4 regions of the Ornithinibacillus jepli genome follow, and region 1 is predicted to be linked to each of the others. Evidence: riboswitches for the same ligand, from Rfam matches in the RefSeq annotation. Region 1 holds a riboswitch; each other region holds the start of a gene.
What was found. Region 1 has a riboswitch for S-adenosylmethionine ahead of AB1K81_RS01295 (cyclase family protein). Riboswitches for the same ligand answer to the same signal wherever they lie in the genome.
Positions count from the first base shown of each region.

Region 2: linked by a shared signal. The riboswitch ahead of AB1K81_RS14135 (methionine ABC transporter ATP-binding protein) and the one ahead of AB1K81_RS01295 (cyclase family protein) in region 1 are both predicted to bind S-adenosylmethionine.
Region 3: linked by a shared signal. The riboswitch ahead of metK (methionine adenosyltransferase) and the one ahead of AB1K81_RS01295 (cyclase family protein) in region 1 are both predicted to bind S-adenosylmethionine.
Region 4: linked by a shared signal. The riboswitch ahead of AB1K81_RS08550 (O-acetylhomoserine aminocarboxypropyltransferase/cysteine synthase family protein) and the one ahead of AB1K81_RS01295 (cyclase family protein) in region 1 are both predicted to bind S-adenosylmethionine.

Region 1 is NZ_JBFEGG010000001.1:258,980-263,798, reverse strand. Features, by position in the region: gene AB1K81_RS01300 (hypothetical protein) at 1-2,917, opposite strand, end outside; SAM riboswitch class I at 3,063-3,165, shown strand; gene AB1K81_RS01295 (cyclase family protein) at 3,255-4,013, shown strand; gene AB1K81_RS01290 (5-methyltetrahydropteroyltriglutamate--homocysteine S-methyltransferase) at 4,109-4,819, shown strand, end outside.
Region 2 is NZ_JBFEGG010000003.1:480,051-484,869, reverse strand. Features, by position in the region: gene AB1K81_RS14140 (methionine ABC transporter permease) at 1-660, opposite strand, end outside; gene AB1K81_RS14135 (methionine ABC transporter ATP-binding protein) at 653-1,675, opposite strand; SAM riboswitch class I at 1,779-1,891, opposite strand; gene AB1K81_RS14130 (thioredoxin family protein) at 1,973-2,290, opposite strand; gene AB1K81_RS14125 (toprim domain-containing protein) at 2,310-2,666, opposite strand; gene gcvH (glycine cleavage system protein GcvH) at 2,784-3,167, opposite strand; gene AB1K81_RS14115 (arsenate reductase family protein) at 3,236-3,595, opposite strand; gene AB1K81_RS14110 (VanZ family protein) at 3,860-4,402, shown strand; gene AB1K81_RS14105 (phosphotransferase family protein) at 4,448-4,819, opposite strand, start outside.
Region 3 is NZ_JBFEGG010000003.1:545,245-550,063, forward strand. Features, by position in the region: gene AB1K81_RS14465 (ABC transporter substrate-binding protein) at 1-42, opposite strand, end outside; gene pckA (phosphoenolpyruvate carboxykinase (ATP)) at 341-1,927, opposite strand; SAM riboswitch class I at 2,124-2,230, shown strand; gene metK (methionine adenosyltransferase) at 2,352-3,548, shown strand; gene AB1K81_RS14480 (gamma carbonic anhydrase) at 3,601-4,128, opposite strand; gene mnmM (tRNA 5-(aminomethyl)-2-thiouridylate-methyltransferase MnmM) at 4,147-4,704, opposite strand.
Region 4 is NZ_JBFEGG010000002.1:116,588-121,406, forward strand. Features, by position in the region: gene megL (methionine gamma-lyase) at 1-845, opposite strand, end outside; gene rarD (EamA family transporter RarD) at 1,201-2,112, shown strand; SAM riboswitch class I at 2,169-2,286, shown strand; gene AB1K81_RS08550 (O-acetylhomoserine aminocarboxypropyltransferase/cysteine synthase family protein) at 2,385-4,088, shown strand; gene metX (homoserine O-acetyltransferase MetX) at 4,112-4,819, shown strand, end outside.

The DNA of each region.
Region 1 (4,819 bases):
TAGAAGAAATTTCCCACACACGTTTCCTATTTAGGAATAACCCAATGATAACTAATATCCCCGGAAGAACTTTGAAAGCTAAGTTATCGGTATTGATACTATATTGGTATAAGTTTAGGAACGTTATAAATGCTAAGATCGTATACCAATCTAGCTTAAGATATTTTCCTTCTAGCTGATAAACAGTTTGATAGATAATACTTCCTGATATTAGTAGTGCCACTCCAAATGAAGCTAGAATATAAGGTTCATAAACAAGTAAATTATCATTATTACTGAAGTTCATGAAGCCTGCGTACATCAGTAATAGCGGAATAACGGAAAGGATATCCCATTGCATACGGTGTAAAACGAAAAGTACCATCGCCACATACAAAATGGTTGCTATAAACAAGATTGTGTCATATGGATAACTCATCAAGAAACCTAAAATACCAATACTAGAATATGGCACAAAATAATAGAAAATACGTTTTTTCCAAACTTCTTTCCCAATCAGCCAGAACACCAACAACAACACACTAATGATAAAGTAAGTATAGACGTATTCGATATTCCATTCGAATTTAGCAAATGCTAATGGTAAAGAAATCCAAAAAGTCGTAATGCCCGAATAGAAAAATGTTTTAATTTGCCATTCCTTATTTACTGATCTAACAGTAATTCCATAAATAATCGTTGTTAGTAAAAAAGACCACCAAGCATCCGTCTCATTAAACAGAACCGAAACGATTAATGCGAATGGCAAGTAGATTTGCCCAACCCAGTAAAAAGCACTCTGGTAAAGGCGCCCTCTCTTCCCAATAAGTATTCCGACACCAAGTAATAATACTGCTCCTAATACAAATTGAACCCATTCAAACACATCTGGAACAGTAGCTACATTATCATGAACTACATTTAGAATGTTTAAATAGAATAATAAAGAGAAGCTAGATAGGAAGAATGGGATTGCTACCCAACCGCTTCTTCTGTATAAGAGATATGACATCCCGATACCACCTAGTGTAATGAAAGCTCTTATTGGGGACTCTAAACTGAAACTATCAAGAATAACTACTCCATAAAGTAATTGAGCAAAGTAGAAACTACTATTCGAGAATACCGGCCGATTTATCGCCTTCCAAACGTAGCTAACAACTAAAACTGTTATACTACCAAACACTAAGCCTATTGCTAGGAAAACATCCTCAAACAACATTGAATCTTGTTGGGCTATATAGATGTAAAAGACAGTAACAGCAAAACTTAGAGCTATTCCATGTATCCACGGGGCAACCTGAGCAAAATTACCCCTTCTCTCATATTTGTACATGATAAGTGCTAATAGGGATGTTAATAATAACATAATACTCAATTCAAGGTTCATAAACGATACTAGGCAACCTAATATGCATACCATCATTACTAGACTACTTACATCCCGCGTACTACTCTTTAAAGGCTTCCAAAGTGATGCGTTTACGAAACAACCACCTAAAATATACAGAAGATAAGCCAATATAAATCCAGGTAAAATAATGGATTCATAACTAAGCCACTCCTGCCCTAATAATGTTAATTGATACAATGCACTTACTAGGAATATTGGGCTTAAATAGTTGAAAAGCTTATTCTTAACAAGTGATGCGAGAAAAGCAAAATTAAGGGAAATTATGACATAAGCAATTAATAAAACAATCGATCCTTCCCCCATTCTTAAAATAAGCCCTTCAAAACTAATATACAAAAAAGCTAAAGAAGAAACGATTGCACTAGTTATTTGAAAAACTTTTTGTAACGCACCCGCTTCATTAAGAAACTTCGGTAAAGCTAAGAAAAGTACCCCAAGTAATGCAAAAGCTACCTCACTAACACTTTGCAAAATTGAATTTTCTACTAGCTGATACACACCGTATATTAACATAGCAGTAAAAACAAAATGATAGGACTGTTTCTTGGAAACAAAAATCATAGAAAAGTAAATTACTGCTGTTAAAAGTAGGTTAAAGCTATACATCAATTCATGATCATAGAATAGTAGCATCAGTAAGGTTGATAAAATAAGATTTGCTTGAATAAAGGGAACGAATTCCTTTATAAATAGCTGTAATTTTGAATTCCCTTGCAACATACGATACCCAACAATTAAAAGTCCATTGTAAAGCATGATTGCTAGATAGAAGCCATCAACCGGTAGATATACTGAAGCAATTAAAAGTCCAACAAACATACTGCATGCAACGTAAGAGAACCAAACAAAAAGTCTAGATGACAGTTTCCTAGCAAATACTGCATAGATAGGTAAAACTAATAATGTTCCAATAGCACCATATAGAAATTTACCCTCTCCCGAAAAGGAAAAATAACTACCAAATAGTTCATAGTATCCTGCTGAAACAACGATAATAGGTAAAAATAAACTCCCCAATACCAAGAATGCAAAAGCAGTCTTCTTAATTTGAAGCACACTATTCGTCAACCATGCTAAACCGTAAAACAGGATTGCTACTGTTGAAATTAACCCTGTCTTTGCCCAAGAACCGAGGGTATCCCACGTACTGGTCGCAAGAACTAATCCCCCTAAAAGTAATAATATTACCCCGAGATTTAGTCCCCAAGTAATATTTCTATCTCTAATTTGCTGATCTGTAAACGTCTTCTTAGGGTTTGGAATTGGCTTTGCCTGATTATTATTTTCCTTAGGTTGTGGTGATTGAACCTTAGGTGTAACGGTTACCTTTGGTTCAATTGTTGGCTGTTCAACTTCTGCCATTTCTTGCTTAATCTGATTTACTGTTGGTTTATTTATATAATACTTTGTATGTGCATTTACAATTTTTGCAGCGACACTCATATTAATATATCTTGCCTTTACTAACTGATGAAGTTCTTCCCGAACAATCTCTCTTTTTTCATCTGGGCTAAGCTGTGTCATGTAACTCCCACCTTTAGTCATTCGATATAATCATCATACCAATAAGTACGATCTGATTCATTATAATTTTTAAATTTATAGAAAATTTCATCTTGACATATACGAAAGACCGGTGTAAAGTGAATTTTAACAATTAAATTACCAATTCTTATCCAGAGAGGTGGAGGGACTGGCCCTTTGAAGCCTCGGCAGCGGACTCATCGTGAGTACTGTGCCAATTCCAGTAGCTATAAGCTAGAAGATAAGAAGAGATCCTAACCTAAATTTGTTTAGCCTCTTCTTATTTATGAGAAGAGGTTTTTTAATTGTTAAATAAACTTTTTTTGAGGTGAGGAATATGACAAACGAAATTTTGAAAAGCTCAAACGAAGTATTAAAGGCTATTGAATTATTAAAAGAAAAAGAATGGGTGGATCTAACACATACTTTTGGGCCTGACTCGCCACACTTCTCTTCATTTGAATCAGCTGATTTTAAAACATTATTCACACATGATGACGGATTTTTTGCACAAAGTTTCACCTTCCCGGGACAGTATGGTACCCATTTAGATGCACCAATTCACTTTGTTCGAAACAAACGTTACTTAGAAGATTTGGACTTAAAAGAATTAGTTTTACCCCTAGTAGTTATTGATAAGTCAAAGGAAGCTTCGGAAAATAATGATTTTACAATTACTCCCGAGGATATTTTAGCTTTTGAAGAAGAATATGGCCGAATTGAAGCTGGTAGTTTTGTTGCACTAAGAACAGATTGGAGTAAGCGCTGGCCAGACCATGAGTTATTTAACAATAAGGACTCAGAAGGAAATGCTCATGCACCAGGTTGGGGACTAGACGCCCTAAAGTTCCTTTTTGAAGAACGTAAAATTAAAGCAGTTGGTCACGAAACGTTTGATACAGATTCCGCAATAGACTATCGAAACAATGGTGCATTACTTGGAGAATATTATGTACTAGAACAAGATACTTACCAGGTTGAACTACTAACCAATTTAGATAAAGTGCCTGCAAAAGGTGCAGTGATCTTTAATATGGTTCCAAAAGCAGAAAAAGCGTCTGGATTTCCAGTACGATCATTTGCATTATTGCCTTAAACTATTCACATTCCGATGATTACAGACTTGAAAGACTAGTATCGGAAAGCTGATTTAGTCTACTTAAAAAATTTCTAAAGAAAGAAGGAACTAAAATGAGTAAAAATTCGTTTCAAGCACCATTTCGTGCAGATCATGTAGGTAGCTTATTAAGACCAGAAAATCTATTAAAAGCACGTGAGGATTATAAGAAAGGCAACATTACAAAAGAGGAACTAAGAGATGTTGAAAATAAAGAATTACAACGAATCGTTGATAAACAAATTGAAGTAGGTCTTGAGCTTGTAACAGATGGTGAGTTCCGACGCTCTTTTTGGCATATTGATTTCCTTGAAAATCTAGATGGTTTAGAAGGTTATGTACCGGAAAGAGGGATTCCCTTCCAAGGTATTGAGACTGAGCCTTATGACGTCCGAAATATCGGGAAAATATCCTTTAATTCTGACCATCCATTCCTAGAAGACTTTAAATTGTTTAATGAAATCGTAGCAGGTCGTGCTGTTGCAAAACAAACCATTCCTAGCCCGAACCAACTATTTCATCGTGGAATCCGAAATACAGCAATTTATCCTACGGTTGAAGAATATGCAGAAGACGTTATTCAAACTTATCGCGATGCTTTAAAGGCTTTCTACGAGGCTGGTGTTAGATACCTGCAATTAGACGACGTATACATAGCTGGACTGAATGCTGATAATTTAATAGCTTATGAGCCAGCGCTTTCCCGACAGGAATTAATTGATTTATCACTTTATGTAGTAAATAGTGTATTAGAAGGTAAGCCTGATGACTTATATGTCACGACA
Region 2 (4,819 bases), on a different contig from region 1:
ATCCAATTTATTAGTAATAAAATCACCAATGAATTGGAATATGAACACAATAATAATAATTAATACCGTACATACAAACACGACATCAAAGTCTCGTCGTACAAATCCGTGGTAGTAAGCAAAATCTCCTAGACCGCCTGCTCCAATAACACCAGCAACTGCTGTATACCCAATTAATGCAATGGCTGTTACGGTTATGCCAGAAACTAATGCAGGCATGGATTCTGGAAGTAACACTTTAAAAATAATCGTTTTCGTTTTGGCACCCATGGATTCGGCAGCCTCTACTACTCCTTTGTTTACTTCACGTAAACCTATTTCAACTAATCTTGCATAAAATGGCGCAGAACCAACTATTAATGCAGGTAGTGCAGCGTTTGGACCTCTTATCGTTCCTATCAAGAAATTCGTAAAAGGAATTAAAAGTAGAATTAATATAATGAAAGGAATCGCACGAAAAACATTCACGATAGTTGCTACGATAAAGTTCAATATTTTATTTTCCCAAAGACCACCATTAGATGTTAAGTAAAGTAAAAGTCCTAGCAATACTCCAATAATGACTGTTCCTACTAACGCAAGTAGTGTCATATAAAAAGTCTCTCCCGTTGCTACAAGTAAATCTTCTATCACAACATTAGGAAATAATTCATTAAGCATTTGTTAAAACCTCCGCTTCTACCGAGGTTTTTTCGGCAATATATTGAAGGGTACTTTTAATCTCATTTTCGCTTCCAATAAGTTGGACGACGATTGTTCCATATGCACCAAGCTTCGTTTGTGTTATTTTCCCTTGAAGGATATTCACTTCAACGTCAAACGCCTTTGATAATTTGCTAATTAATGCTTGGTTAGCGGACTCCCCGACGAAGTGTAACTTGACCACTTCTCCACCTGGATAAACCTTTAAGAGCTGATCAAAATCACCATCCGGGTCCCCCATAACCTGCTCTACAAATTTCTTTGTAACAGGTTGTTTTGGTTTTAAGAAAACATCTATTACATCACCTTGTTCCACAATTTTCCCATTTTCCATAACAGCAACTCGATTACAGATTTTTTTAATTACATGCATTTCATGTGTAATTAAAATAATTGTTAATTTTAAACGTTCGTTGATATCAACTAGTAAATCCAATATGGAATCGGTTGTTTCTGGATCCAAAGCAGACGTAGCCTCATCACATAGTAACACTTTCGGATTGTTAGCAAGAGCTCTAGCAATTCCTACTCTTTGTTTCTGACCACCACTTAGTTGAGCCGGATAGGCACTTTCCCTTCCATTTAAACCAACTAGTTCGATCAGTTCTTTAACTCGTACTTCTCTTTCATTAGCAGGTACCCCTGCAATTTCAAGAGGAAATGCGATATTTTCACTGACTGTTCGAGACCAAAGCAAGTTAAAATGTTGGAATATCATCCCAATATCCTGTCTTGCTATTCGAAGCTCCTTCTTATTCATCGCAGTAATATCTTTATTCTGTATCGCGACCTTTCCTGAAGTAGGCTCTTCTAATCGATTCAATAAACGTATGAATGTACTTTTTCCCGCACCACTATATCCTATAACACCAAATATTTCTCCATCTTCAATTGTTAAGTTTAATTTATCTACTGCTGTTATTTCTTTCTGATCGAAGCGAAATATTTTTGTTAAATCCTTTATTGATATCATGCAATATCCCTCCTCTTTTTATAATGTGCAAAAACAAATAAAAAACGCCTTTCTGCAAGAGAACAGAAAGACGTAATATTAAGCAATATTAAATCCTAACGTTCTCTCATCTTTCAAAGCATGATGCTTTGTAGGACTTGGCACCTTTTTCAAACACGAAGTTTGAAGGTTGCCGCGGTTTCGTAGGGCCTTTCCCTCCACCGCTCTGGATAAGAGATAAATTTATCATTCATTTTTCCGATAGAAATTACTATATCACCAGTACAGAAATGTGTCAACATAAAAAACTATATTTTTTTATTTTTTATCGTAAAATAACCCAGGTTCATATTTTAAAAGATAGCTATAAATATTCGCAATTGACTTGAATGCGTATATTTTTTCTTTCAATTCATTTTCCTTTTTTATAACCAGACAGGGAACACTCTCTATTTTATTTTCTTGCATAAAATCAGGAAAAAGAGAAGCATTCATTTCATAGAAAATAGTCTCATTATGTACCGATTCTATTTTATCTAGCATTGTTCTCGCTACATGACATGTACCACAAAATGGAGTATAAATGTAAAGTAAAAATTCGTGTTCTTCGAGTATTTCGTGAGAAATCTTTCTCAAATCATCACCTACTTGTAAGCTATACTAAATAATGAGGATGAACCGCAATATGCTTACCAAGTAAAAGCATTGCCAAAATTCGTTCTGGTGTCGCTGCTACTTCTCGGTACTCACTACTTACGTAAATATGCTCTGCATGTGGTAGCTCTAACGATAACCGTTTACGCAGCTTCATTCCGGATTGATCTTCATCAACAAAGATATAAACATCTTTCTCATCCAATTGATAAGTTTCTAACATTTCATCAAATCTTTCTATATCAAACGTTCCATTCGTACAAATAATCGTAATTTGATCATCAATAACTTTCTCGAGTTGCCTTTTGTCAGTTAAACCTTCAACAATGATAACACGTTCAGATTGTTGTGAAATCATGATAGATCCCCCTCACATTATAAAAAGCTAGAAAGAATAGCAGGAGCTTGATATCTTTGAAAGTGAAACTGACTCTTTTCCATAAAGGAAAAAAGTCAGTATTTGATTTATATGAAATTAGTCTTGCTCAATTAATTCTTTATATGCTTCTGGAGATAATAGATTATCAAGTTCAGACTCATCACTAGGTTCGATAATAATCATCCACGCACCTTCGTATGGAGATTCGTTTACTAGCTCAGGGCTGTCTTCTAATTCTGTATTCACTTCGACAATTTTCCCACTAATTGGCGCATATAACTCAGATACTGTTTTGACAGACTCTACACTACCAAATGGTTCATCAACTTTAATTTCATCTCCAACCTCTGGCAGCTCAACGAATACAATATCTCCTAATTCATCTTGAGCAAAATCAGTTATACCAACACGTACTGTGTTACCTTCCTTTTTTACCCATTCATGTTCTTTTGAATATAATAAGTCGTTTGGTAAGCTCATTACAATCCCTCCGAATAATTGGTTGTACATTAACTATACAACCTAACATACTTTTACGCTAGTATTTATTAATCCACCCAAATAGTTTGGAACTCATCTTCTTTAAAACCAACGGTGACTCTCTTGCCATCTGTTGCAATTGGTCGTTTAATTAACATACCATCAGTAGCTAAAATCTCTGCCATTTCTTCCGTGGTAGCATTTTTTATTTTGTCTTTTATATTTAATTCGCGATACTTTTTACCGCTTGTATTAAAGAATTTTTTAGCAGGAAGTTCGCTTTTTTCAATAAGTTTTAATAGCTCTTCCTTGGAAGGCGTTTCTTCCACAATATGTATGCTTTCATACTCAACGTTATGCTCATCAAACCATTTCTTCGCATTTTTACAAGTTCCACAGTTTGGATACCAATAAAAAGTTAATGCCATCATTACCCCTCCTTTTTCTACGTATATTTTATCATGAATTAATAGGAAATATAAGGGTAATGGATTTGATAGAAGAAGAGCTACCTCTATTTAAAACTTTGATAACTTCGGGTCAATTTGTGAAAACTTCAGGTAAAAACCATGGAACTTTGTGTCAAATTGTGAAAACTTCGCGTGAATAATAAGATTGTTCGGGTTATCTATTAAAATGAGTAAAATTACTGCTATACTATTCTTAATGAATGAATTTTTTAAGGAGAGCTAATGAAATATATAAACGATATTCCCATTTTGCTGATAGCTATTACTTTAATGATTTACGTGCCTCTACGGTTAATTTATCGTAAACGTCATTTTATTAAAGATCAATACATACGGGAGATAACGATAATATTATTAATCGCCTATGTAGAGACAATCCTATATTTAACACTATACCCATCTACTCCAATATTAACTAACAATGTTTCTATTAATCTAGTTCCATTTAAAACAATTAATTTGTACATAAATTTTCAAGGTGATACATTGCTACAAATAATTAACTTGTTTGGCAATGTCGTGGTTTTTGTTCCCATAGGGATTTTTGCATTGATTTTAATGGAACGGGTATCCTTTTTCACCATGATACTAATCGGATTTGGTAGTACTCTATTTATTGAAGTGATGCAATTAATCTTGTCAATCAATGAGGTCATTGCTAGAAGTTTTGATGTAGATGATCTTATGTTGAATACTATAGGTGTGCTAATTGGTTATTTGATTGGATTAGTAATAAAAAAACTATTTCCACATAATAGACATTAGAAAAAGCTTGAAATCTGTTCCAAGCTTTTTCTGCTTACTATTAGATTAAAAAAACTCATATAACCCTTCATCAAAATATGTATACTCTTCCTTTGAGACCTTATATCGTGTATATCCTTCATAAAAGGAGTTTATTAGCTCTGCATCATCAATAAATCTGCCGATTGCTAATGCTTCATCATAACGAGGGTCACCAATAGTCATACCGGCCACATCGATAAACAACTTTACTTTACCATCTACAACAAGTACATTATCGGTTGTACAATCACCATGAATGATAGTCTGTTTGACAGGTTGAGGTTTCGTTACTTTTAGTTTTTCTAAAAGCTCTGCATCTCCTTCAGCCTCCCCCATCTCTAAATATTCTCTTGCTTTCTCCAATTGTCCAGCTAACCAATCACTAGGAGATTGGAA
Region 3 (4,819 bases), on a different contig from region 1:
TACAATCAATGATACAACCGCAAGATACTTTATTTTTCTCATTCCATTCGACCCTTTCAACAACGAGAATTTTTATGCAAAAATTGAGAGCATTCTCTCTGTTTTGACTAAAGATTTAGAGATGGGAGTTCTCAGGTAAAAACAAGTTATTTACAACCACATAATATGCTCTGTGCAAAAATTGTGTGAATGCCTAGAAAATAATCCTTTTTTACAAAGAAAAAACCGACCTATAGGTTAGGTCGGTTTAAACTAGGACAGCTAGAAAAGTAGATTCCAGCCTTAAATTATAAGTTATAATTTAGTATATAAACCCTCTTGGGATGAGGACAAGATAATATTATTTAAAGAATGGCCCAGCAGCAGCAATTTCAGGACTAACATGTGTGAATTTCTTGAAATTATCATGGAATTTTTTAGCAAGGTCTTTAGCAGCAGCCTCATATGCTACTTTATCTTCCCATGTATTTTTAGGAACGAGTACTTCGTCGGGTACACCTGCAACATGAGCAGGGATATCTAAGCCGAATATTTCATCTTTAATCGTTTCTACACTATTTAGTTCCCCTTCTAATGCGGCATGAACCATTGCTCTCGTGTAGGAAAGTTTAATTCGGCTGCCAACTCCATAAGATCCACCAGTCCATCCTGTGTTAATGAGAAATACATTTGTATTATATAAATCTATCTTTTCCCCTAACATCGTGGCATATGTTGCTGGTGATAACGGAAGGAAAGGTGCACCGAAACAAGCAGAGAATGTTGCTTGAGGTTCCGTAACTCCGCGTTCAGTACCAGCTAGCTTACTAGTATAACCACTTAAGAAGTGATACATTGCCTGTTCTTTAGATAGCTTGCTAATAGGTGGTAACGTACCAGATGCATCTGCAGTTAAGAAAATAATGGTGTTTGGATGTCCTGCGATGCTTGGATTGACAATGTTATCAATATGTTCTAATGGATACGCAGCTCTGGTGTTTTCAGTTAAGGATGTATTATCATAATCCGGTTTACCTGATTCATCATCTAATACGACATTTTCTAATACAGAACCAAATTTGATTGCATTATATATTTGTGGTTCTTTTTCTTCGGATAGGTTGATACATTTAGCGTAACAACCACCTTCAATATTAAACACGCCGCTTGAACTCCATGCATGCTCATCATCGCCAATAAGTTTACGATATGGATCTGCCGATAACGTTGTTTTACCTGTTCCGGATAATCCGAAAAATAACGCAACATCACCTTCATTACCAACGTTTGCTGAGCAGTGCATGGACAGAATATTTTGTTCTGGTAATAAGAAGTTCATGATAGAGAAAATAGACTTTTTAATTTCTCCTGCATATTCTGTACCACCGATTAAAATAACTTTATGTTTAAAGGAAATAAGTATAAATGCTTCTGAATTTGTCCCATCTACTTTTGGATCTGCTTTGAAAGTTGGCGCAGAGATTACCGTAAAGGACGGATCATGAGAAGCTAGCTGTTCTTTTGTTGGTCGAATAAATAATTGCTTCGCAAATAAATTATGCCATGCAAATTCATTAATAACTTGTATTGGTAATTGATAGTTTTTATCCGCTCCAGCGTAACCGTCGAATACAAAAACCTCATCTTTTTGTTTTAAATGATTAATTACTTTTGTGTATAATTTTTCAAATATTTCTTCTTCGATTGGCTGGTTTACATTACCCCAATCTACTTTACTTTCAGATACGGAATCCTTTACAATGAACTTATCTTCTGGAGAACGGCCAGTATATTTTCCAGTAGTAGCGAGTACAGCACCTGTATTCGATAATATACCTTCATTTCGTGAAAGTACTTTTTCAACTAATCGAGCAACAGATAAATTTTTCTTTATACTTTGCTGCGTTAGAAGTTCTTCCAATAATGAGGTTTTCATTACTGTATTCATTAAAATTACCTACCTTTATTTAAGAGATTCAATACATTTGTTTCTTGAAATTAATTATTAGTATAACACATTCAATTAAATAGTCCATACTATTTGTTTATTTTTTATTGTATTATTTTATTAAAGTTTCGTGACAGTGGATTATACTGTTGACATAGGACAATTGATTCAGTTAATCTACAATAGAGCGGATACTCTCTTATTCAGAGTCGGTGGAGGGACAGACCCAGTGAAGCCCGGCAACCATCACTACGGTGAAAAGGTGCTAACCTGAGGCAAGGAAATTTCCTTGAACAATAAGAGCGAAAGGCTAGTAACCCCTTTCCTCATGTAATAAGGAAAGGCTTTTTTTATTGATTAAGGATATACTATCTGATAGATATTTGAGTTCCGTACCAAAGATATAGAGGGAGGATTTAGCCTAATGGCTAAGAATCGTCGATTATTTACTTCTGAGTCTGTAACAGAAGGTCACCCAGATAAAATATGTGACCAAATTTCGGACGCTATTTTAGATGAAATATTAAAAAAGGACCCATTAGCTAGAGTTGCATGTGAAACTACAGTAACAACTGGGTTAGTCTTAGTTGCTGGCGAAATTACGACAACTACTTATGTGGATATTCCGCAAGTTGTTAGACAAACAATTAAAGATATTGGTTATACTCGTGCAAAGTATGGGTTTGATGCTGATACTTGTGCGGTTTTAACTGCAATTGATGAGCAATCACCGGATATTGCAAGTGGTGTAAATAAGGCATTAGAAGCTCGGCTTGGCAAAATGACAGAAAGCGAAATTGATGCAATCGGAGCTGGCGACCAAGGATTAATGTTTGGTTTTGCATGTAATGAAACGAAAGAATTAATGCCATTACCAATTTCCTTAGCTCATAAGCTTTCCAAACGGTTAAGTGATGTACGTAAAGATGGAACTGTTGCTTATCTTCGTCCGGATGGAAAAACACAAGTAACCATTGAATATGATGAAGAAGATCAACCAGTTCGTGTAGACACAATTGTTATCTCTACCCAGCATTCACAAAGTGCCACATTAGAACAAATTGAAAAAGACATAATGGAACATGTGATTAAGCCAGTTGTTCCAGTTGAATTATTAGATGAGAAGACAAAATACTTTATTAACCCGACAGGACGCTTTGTGATTGGTGGACCACAAGGGGATGCTGGATTAACAGGAAGAAAAATTATTGTAGATACGTATGGTGGATATGCTCGCCACGGTGGAGGAGCGTTTAGTGGTAAGGATCCAACTAAAGTTGACCGTTCAGCTGCATATGCTGCTCGTTACGTAGCAAAAAACATAGTAGCAGCAAAACTGGCTGATTCATGTGAAGTCCAACTTGCCTATGCAATCGGAGTAGCGGAACCGGTTTCCATTGCAATCAATACATTCGGTACTGGTGAAGTCAGTGAAGAAGAGCTAGTAAATGCTGTTCGAGACATTTTTGACCTACGACCTGCTGGCATTATTCGTATGCTTGACTTGCAAAATCCAATTTACAAGCAAACAGCTGCTTATGGGCATTTTGGAAGAACTGATGTAGAATTTCCGTGGGAAAAAACAGATAAAGTAGAAGCGTTATTAGAACTAACAAAATAAAGTATAAAAAGCTTAGAACTGATAACTACAAGTTCTAAGCTTTTTTCTAGTTTTAATATTCCAGCCCTAAATTAGTATGTTTTTTATAAAAATGTCCCTTTTCAACATAAGAGGTACGAACACGTTCCATTTCTTTATAATCAGCTCCATTTAGTTCTCGTACTACTTTTGCTGGTCTTCCCATAACTAATGTATGTGGTGGAATCTTTTTACCAGGTGGAACTAAACTCCCCGCACCAACAAAAGCGCTTTCGCCAATTTCAGCCCCATCTAATATAATAGACCCCATACCGATTAAAGCATTTTTTCTTATGATAGAAGAATGAAGTGTTACTTGGTGCCCAACTGTAACATCATCTTCAATAATTAGAGGATTATTGGGACTTTGATGAAGCATGGATAAATCTTGAATACTAACACGTTTACCAATTCTTGTTGGAGCAACATCTCCACGTATTACAGTTTTAAACCATATACTAGATTCTTCTTCAATAGTTACATCCCCAACAATAACAGCATCCTTGGCTACAAAAACAGTTGGATGAATAGAAGGTGATATGTTTTTATAATGATGAATCAATTTAAAACCACTCCTTGATTATTTTTTCTGTATCGCGATTATAAATGGAGGATTATTCTTTTGATTGATAAAACCATATTGAAGTACACTATACTGCTTTTGATCTAGCGAGATGACATGCTTTAAAATAGTATTTTTTTCTTCCTGTCCACCTTCATGTCCATAGTAAACTACTAGAATAATCCGTCCATTTTTCTTGAGATGTTTTAATATAGTATCAATTGCTCTTACGGTGGACTCACCTTTTGTAATAATAGATTTATCGCTTTTTGGTAGATAACCGAGATTAAATATGGCACCTCCGATTTCTATATCCTTAAATAAATAGTTTTCAATATTCTCATGGCTATCTAAAACTAGTGAAACGTTCGTACAATGATGTTCCACTAATAATTGATCAGTATTATCAATCGCTTGTTCTTGAATATCTAATGCTATTACTTCCCCAGTTTCTCCAACTAATTTACTTAAAAATAATGTGTCATTACCGTTACCACATGTAGCATCAATAACTGTCTCTCCTGGAGAAATAATTTCTTCTAATAAATGGTGTGAATAGTTTAATATGCTTTTCATCCTAAGTACCCCTTATGCAAAATTCAATCTGTTTTTAGAATAGCATGTTAAAACATTTTTATGAACTAAAAAAACATGTGCAAATTTGGAAGAAGTTCATATAGTAATTATAAAA
Region 4 (4,819 bases), on a different contig from region 1:
TTTGGGTGAGTCTTTAATCGCTTAAATATCTCTTCCGCATTATCACAATGTCTCTCCATCCGAACAGGCAACGTCTTTATCCCTCTTAATAATAACCACGCATCAAAAGGAGCCATGACACCACCGATGTCCTTTAATGTTGTCATGGCAACTTCATTTAAAAATTCCTTTTTCCCCACGGCAAGACCGGCTATGACATCTCCATGTCCACCAATATATTTCGTTGCACTATGAATGACCACGTCACAGCCCAACTCTAATGGATTTTGTAAATAAGGAGATGCGAAAGTATTATCCACGACAACTGGAATACTGTATTCTTTGGCAACCCTTGCTACCATTTGTAAGTCAATTAGCTTCATCGTTGGATTAATTGGAGTTTCTACATAAATACATACGGTTTCTGGTTTAATTTTGGAACGTATTTCTTCCTCTGTCTCCATACTGGAAAAGTCATGTGTAATATTATATTTTTCTTTCATCATCGTTAGTAATCCGAATGTACAGCCATAAAGTCCTGAAGAACAGAGAATATGATCATTAGCCTTTGTTAAGGCAATTAGAATAGCAGAAACCGCTGCCATTCCTGAACCAAATGCAAGTCCTCTTTCCCCGTTTTCTAACGCAGCAATCCTTTCTTCCAGTATGGTTACGGTTGGATTTCCGAGTCGTGAGTAAATATAGCCACCTTCGTCACCGGCAAAGCGTCTTTCCCCTTGCTCTGCAGTGTTAAATGTATAGGTTGAGGTTTGGAACAATGGTGGGGTAAGGCTTCCTAACATATCTTTTGAATCGTACCCTTCATGAATAACGGATGTTTCCATATGCTTATATGAACGTGCCATTTTTCTCCTCCTCTTAGTAATAAAATAGATTTTTTTAAAAATAAAGAAAAGGTATTTTGCTCTGAGCAGCCCGTATACACGGAGACTCCTGCGGGAGGATAGGCATCGGTGAGACCCCGCAGGAGCGATAGCTCTGAGGAGGCTCACCAGCCGCCCGCGGAAAGCGGAGTGTATACGGGCTGCGGACCCGGTAAGGAGATTCTTACCAAAGGACCTTTTCTAAAAATAACTCTACTAATATCATATTCTATTACACCTAAAAATGAAAGCGTTTTCTTTTTAAGCCTTTTGATTGCGTTTTTGTGAAATCAGTTCTACAATTGTCTTTATTTATTATTAGAAAAGAAGGGGTAAGATGGAGCAGAAAACAGATAAAATTGGGGTTCTTTATGCGGCCTTTGCGTACGTCGTTTGGGGGCTTCTTCCGATTTATTGGAAGATTATTGATGATGTCCCTGCTGGGGAGATTTTGGCACATCGAATTATATGGTCCTTTATTTTTATGATTGTTGTCGTGCTAGTGATGCGAAAGTGGCGTGGGTTTATTAAAGAATGTATTCGTATTATGAAGGATAAGAAAAAGCTAATCAGTATTACACTAGCTTCTGTCGTAATCAGTTTAAACTGGTTAATTTATATTTGGGCTGTTAACAGTGACCATGTACTCCAAGCGAGTTTAGGGTATTATATCAATCCATTAGTTAGTATTTTACTAGCAATCATTGTACTGAAGGAAAAGCTAACGAAGAGCCAAACGGTTTCCGTTATTTTAGCAGGTATTGGGGTTTTATATTTAACGATTAGTTATGGTGTTTTCCCATGGGTATCGCTCGTTTTAGCTTTTAGTTTTGCATTATATGGGTTATTTAAAAAGATGGTCGATATTCCAGCCATGTATGGATTAACAATTGAAACGATGATTGTAACACCGATTGCGCTAATCTATTTAGGATTCATACCAGTACATTCTTTCTCTGTACAAAATATCACATCAACGGAAAATCTCTTTTTAATCGGTGCTGGTGCCATGACCGCCATACCGCTGCTCCTATTTTCTAGTGGAGCAAAGCGTATTCCACTTGCAATGGTAGGCATCCTGCAATATATTGCTCCAACTTTAATGTTATTCATTGGTGTATTTATGTATCATGAAACATTTACTACGGAGCATCTCATTGCATTTAGCTTTATTTGGGTCGCTCTAGTTATTTATTTAGGATCGATTTATCGATTCCCAATCCGGAAACTGAAATTACCGGAGCGCTAAATTTATTATTGACATATCATAGCCATACCGATAATATAATATTCAATAAATTAAATCTCTTATCAAGAGTGGTGGAGGGAATAGGCCCTATGAAGCCCGGCAACCTTAGGTGAAAGCAAGTCTTTCCTTAAAAGGTGCTAAATCCTACAGGTCAATTGATCTGGAAGATAAGAGGAGGAACGGTTACTTTTAAATACGTGCCCTCTTCTTAGGAAGAGGGCTTTTTGTTTCTCTTCTACCTCCAGATAACTAATCTTAAGGAGGAATTTTTTATGGAAAATTTTCACGTTGAAAAACTAGAGACAACATTACTTCACGGAGGGCAATTTCCTGACCCGACAACCGGTTCAAGAGCAGTACCTATTTATCAAACTACTTCTTATGTATTCCGCGATACCGAGCACGCACAAAACCTGTTCGGTTTAAAGGAACCAGGAAATATTTATACGCGAATCATGAATCCTACAGTTGATGCTTTTGAACAGCGGGTAGCATTACTGGAAGATGGTGTAGCAGCAGTAGCGACATCCTCTGGTATGGCGGCGATTACACTAGCAATTCTGAATATTGCAGGTACTGGAGATGAGATTGTTGCAGATAGTAATTTATATGGTGGTACATATAATCTGTTTGCAAAAACCTTACCGAAATATGGTATTACCGTTAAATTCGTAGATGGCACGAAGCTTGATGAAATAGAACAGGCCATTACGGATAAAACAAAAGCGGTTTTTGGTGAAATAATTACGAATCCTAGCTTGAATGTATTTGATGTGGAACAGGTCGCAAAAGTATGTCATAAATACCATGTCCCTCTTATTATAGATAATACTTTCGGTACCCCTATTCTTTCTAAGCCACTTACTTGGGGGGCAGACATAGTAGTACATTCCGCTACTAAATGGATTGGTGGTCATGGCACTACGATTGGTGGAATCGTTGTAGACGGTGGACGGTTCAATTGGAATCATCCTCGCTTCCCAGAATTCACTGAGCCGGATGAAAGCTATAATGGCCTTCGCTATGCAGATATTGGGTTAGCTGCTTATGCTACTAAGCTCCGGGTGCAGTTATTACGTGATATTGGGGCAAGTTTAAGCCCGCAAAATGCCTTTTTGTTACTCCAAGGTTTAGAAACGTTACATTTACGAATTGAACGTCACGTTGAAAACGCGAAGCTTGTTGCCAATTATTTAAACGAACACCCAGCTGTTGAATGGGTAAACTACCCAGGTCTTGCTAATCACCCGTCCTATGAATTGGCCCAAAAGTATTTGAAAGGTAGCTTCGGTTCCATTATAACCTTTGGTATTAAAGGTGGTAGAGAAGCGGGAAGAACGGTAATCGATTCTGTTAATCTATTTTCCCATGTAGCAAATGTAGGTGATGCAAAATCATTAATCATTCATCCCGCTTCCACTACTCATCAGCAATTAAACGTAGAAGATTTGAAGAAAAGCGGTGTATCCGAAGAACTAATTCGATTGTCGATCGGGATTGAATCTGCGGAAGATATAATCCTTGATTTGGATCAGGCAATTGCCAAGGCAACAAAGATTTCAGCAAACGTATTAGACACTGAATCAACTGTCTTGGAATGGCTAACTTCATCTCCATTTGAAAGAGCTAATGGTTCAATTCGAAAAAAGGTGATTGCCACTCTAAGTAATAGTCAACCTGCTGAATTTAAACAAACGATTGAACGATTAACTCAATATGGCTATACGGTGACCGATTTAGCAGAAACCGATCAAGCTGATATCCTCTATGTTCATGACAATGCCCTACCTCCAACAGTAATTGAGGAGTTAATAAATAAACAAATAAAAATCCTTTGGGTTGAAAAAACAGATACACATGACATCGTATTACAAAACGCAAAAGCAGCGGGGATTACAATCATTTCAAATCGGTTCCTATTAGATGCAATTTATTCTTCACGAGGAATTGAAAACAATCCTATACCAGCCGGGTAAATAACGTTTGAGGAGCAATATTAGTGAATACAACCTCCAAAGTAGCAAATATTGATATCGGAACACTTTTACTCGATTCAAGAGAAGAATTACCTGCTGTAACGCTAACATATGAACAAGTAGGTACTAAACAAGCACCGGTTATTCTAGTCTGCCATGCCTTAACGGGGAATCATATAGCAGTAGGAACACATGAAGCACCTGGATGGTGGAGTGGATTAATCGGCAACCATTTATCAATTGATACTACGAAGTTTCAAGTAATCACCTTTAATGTGCTCGGTGGCTGTGATGGTTCTACCGGGCCATTATCCATCAATCCGATTACAAATAAACCTTACCGATCCGATTTCCCAAAGATTACCGTACGTGACATAGTTAGAGCCCAACAAATTGCCTTAAAACAATTAGGTATTGATTCTTTATATGCAGTCATTGGTGGTTCGTTAGGTGGCATGCAGGCAATGGAATGGGGACTACTATATCCTAATATGGTAGAGCGACTCATTCTTCTAGCAGCAACTCCTTATCTTTCTGATTATGGGATTGCCTATAATTATATTGCCGAACGCTCTATCAAATCGGATCCATTATGGCAGTCTGGACATTACGACTCTTCTAACCATTTGAAAGGTCTTGAAATCGCTAGAATGATTGGGATGGTAACATACCGAAGTCCGAAACTTTTTGAGGAACGCTTTCGTAGAGAGATTACCGATAAAGGTTATGAA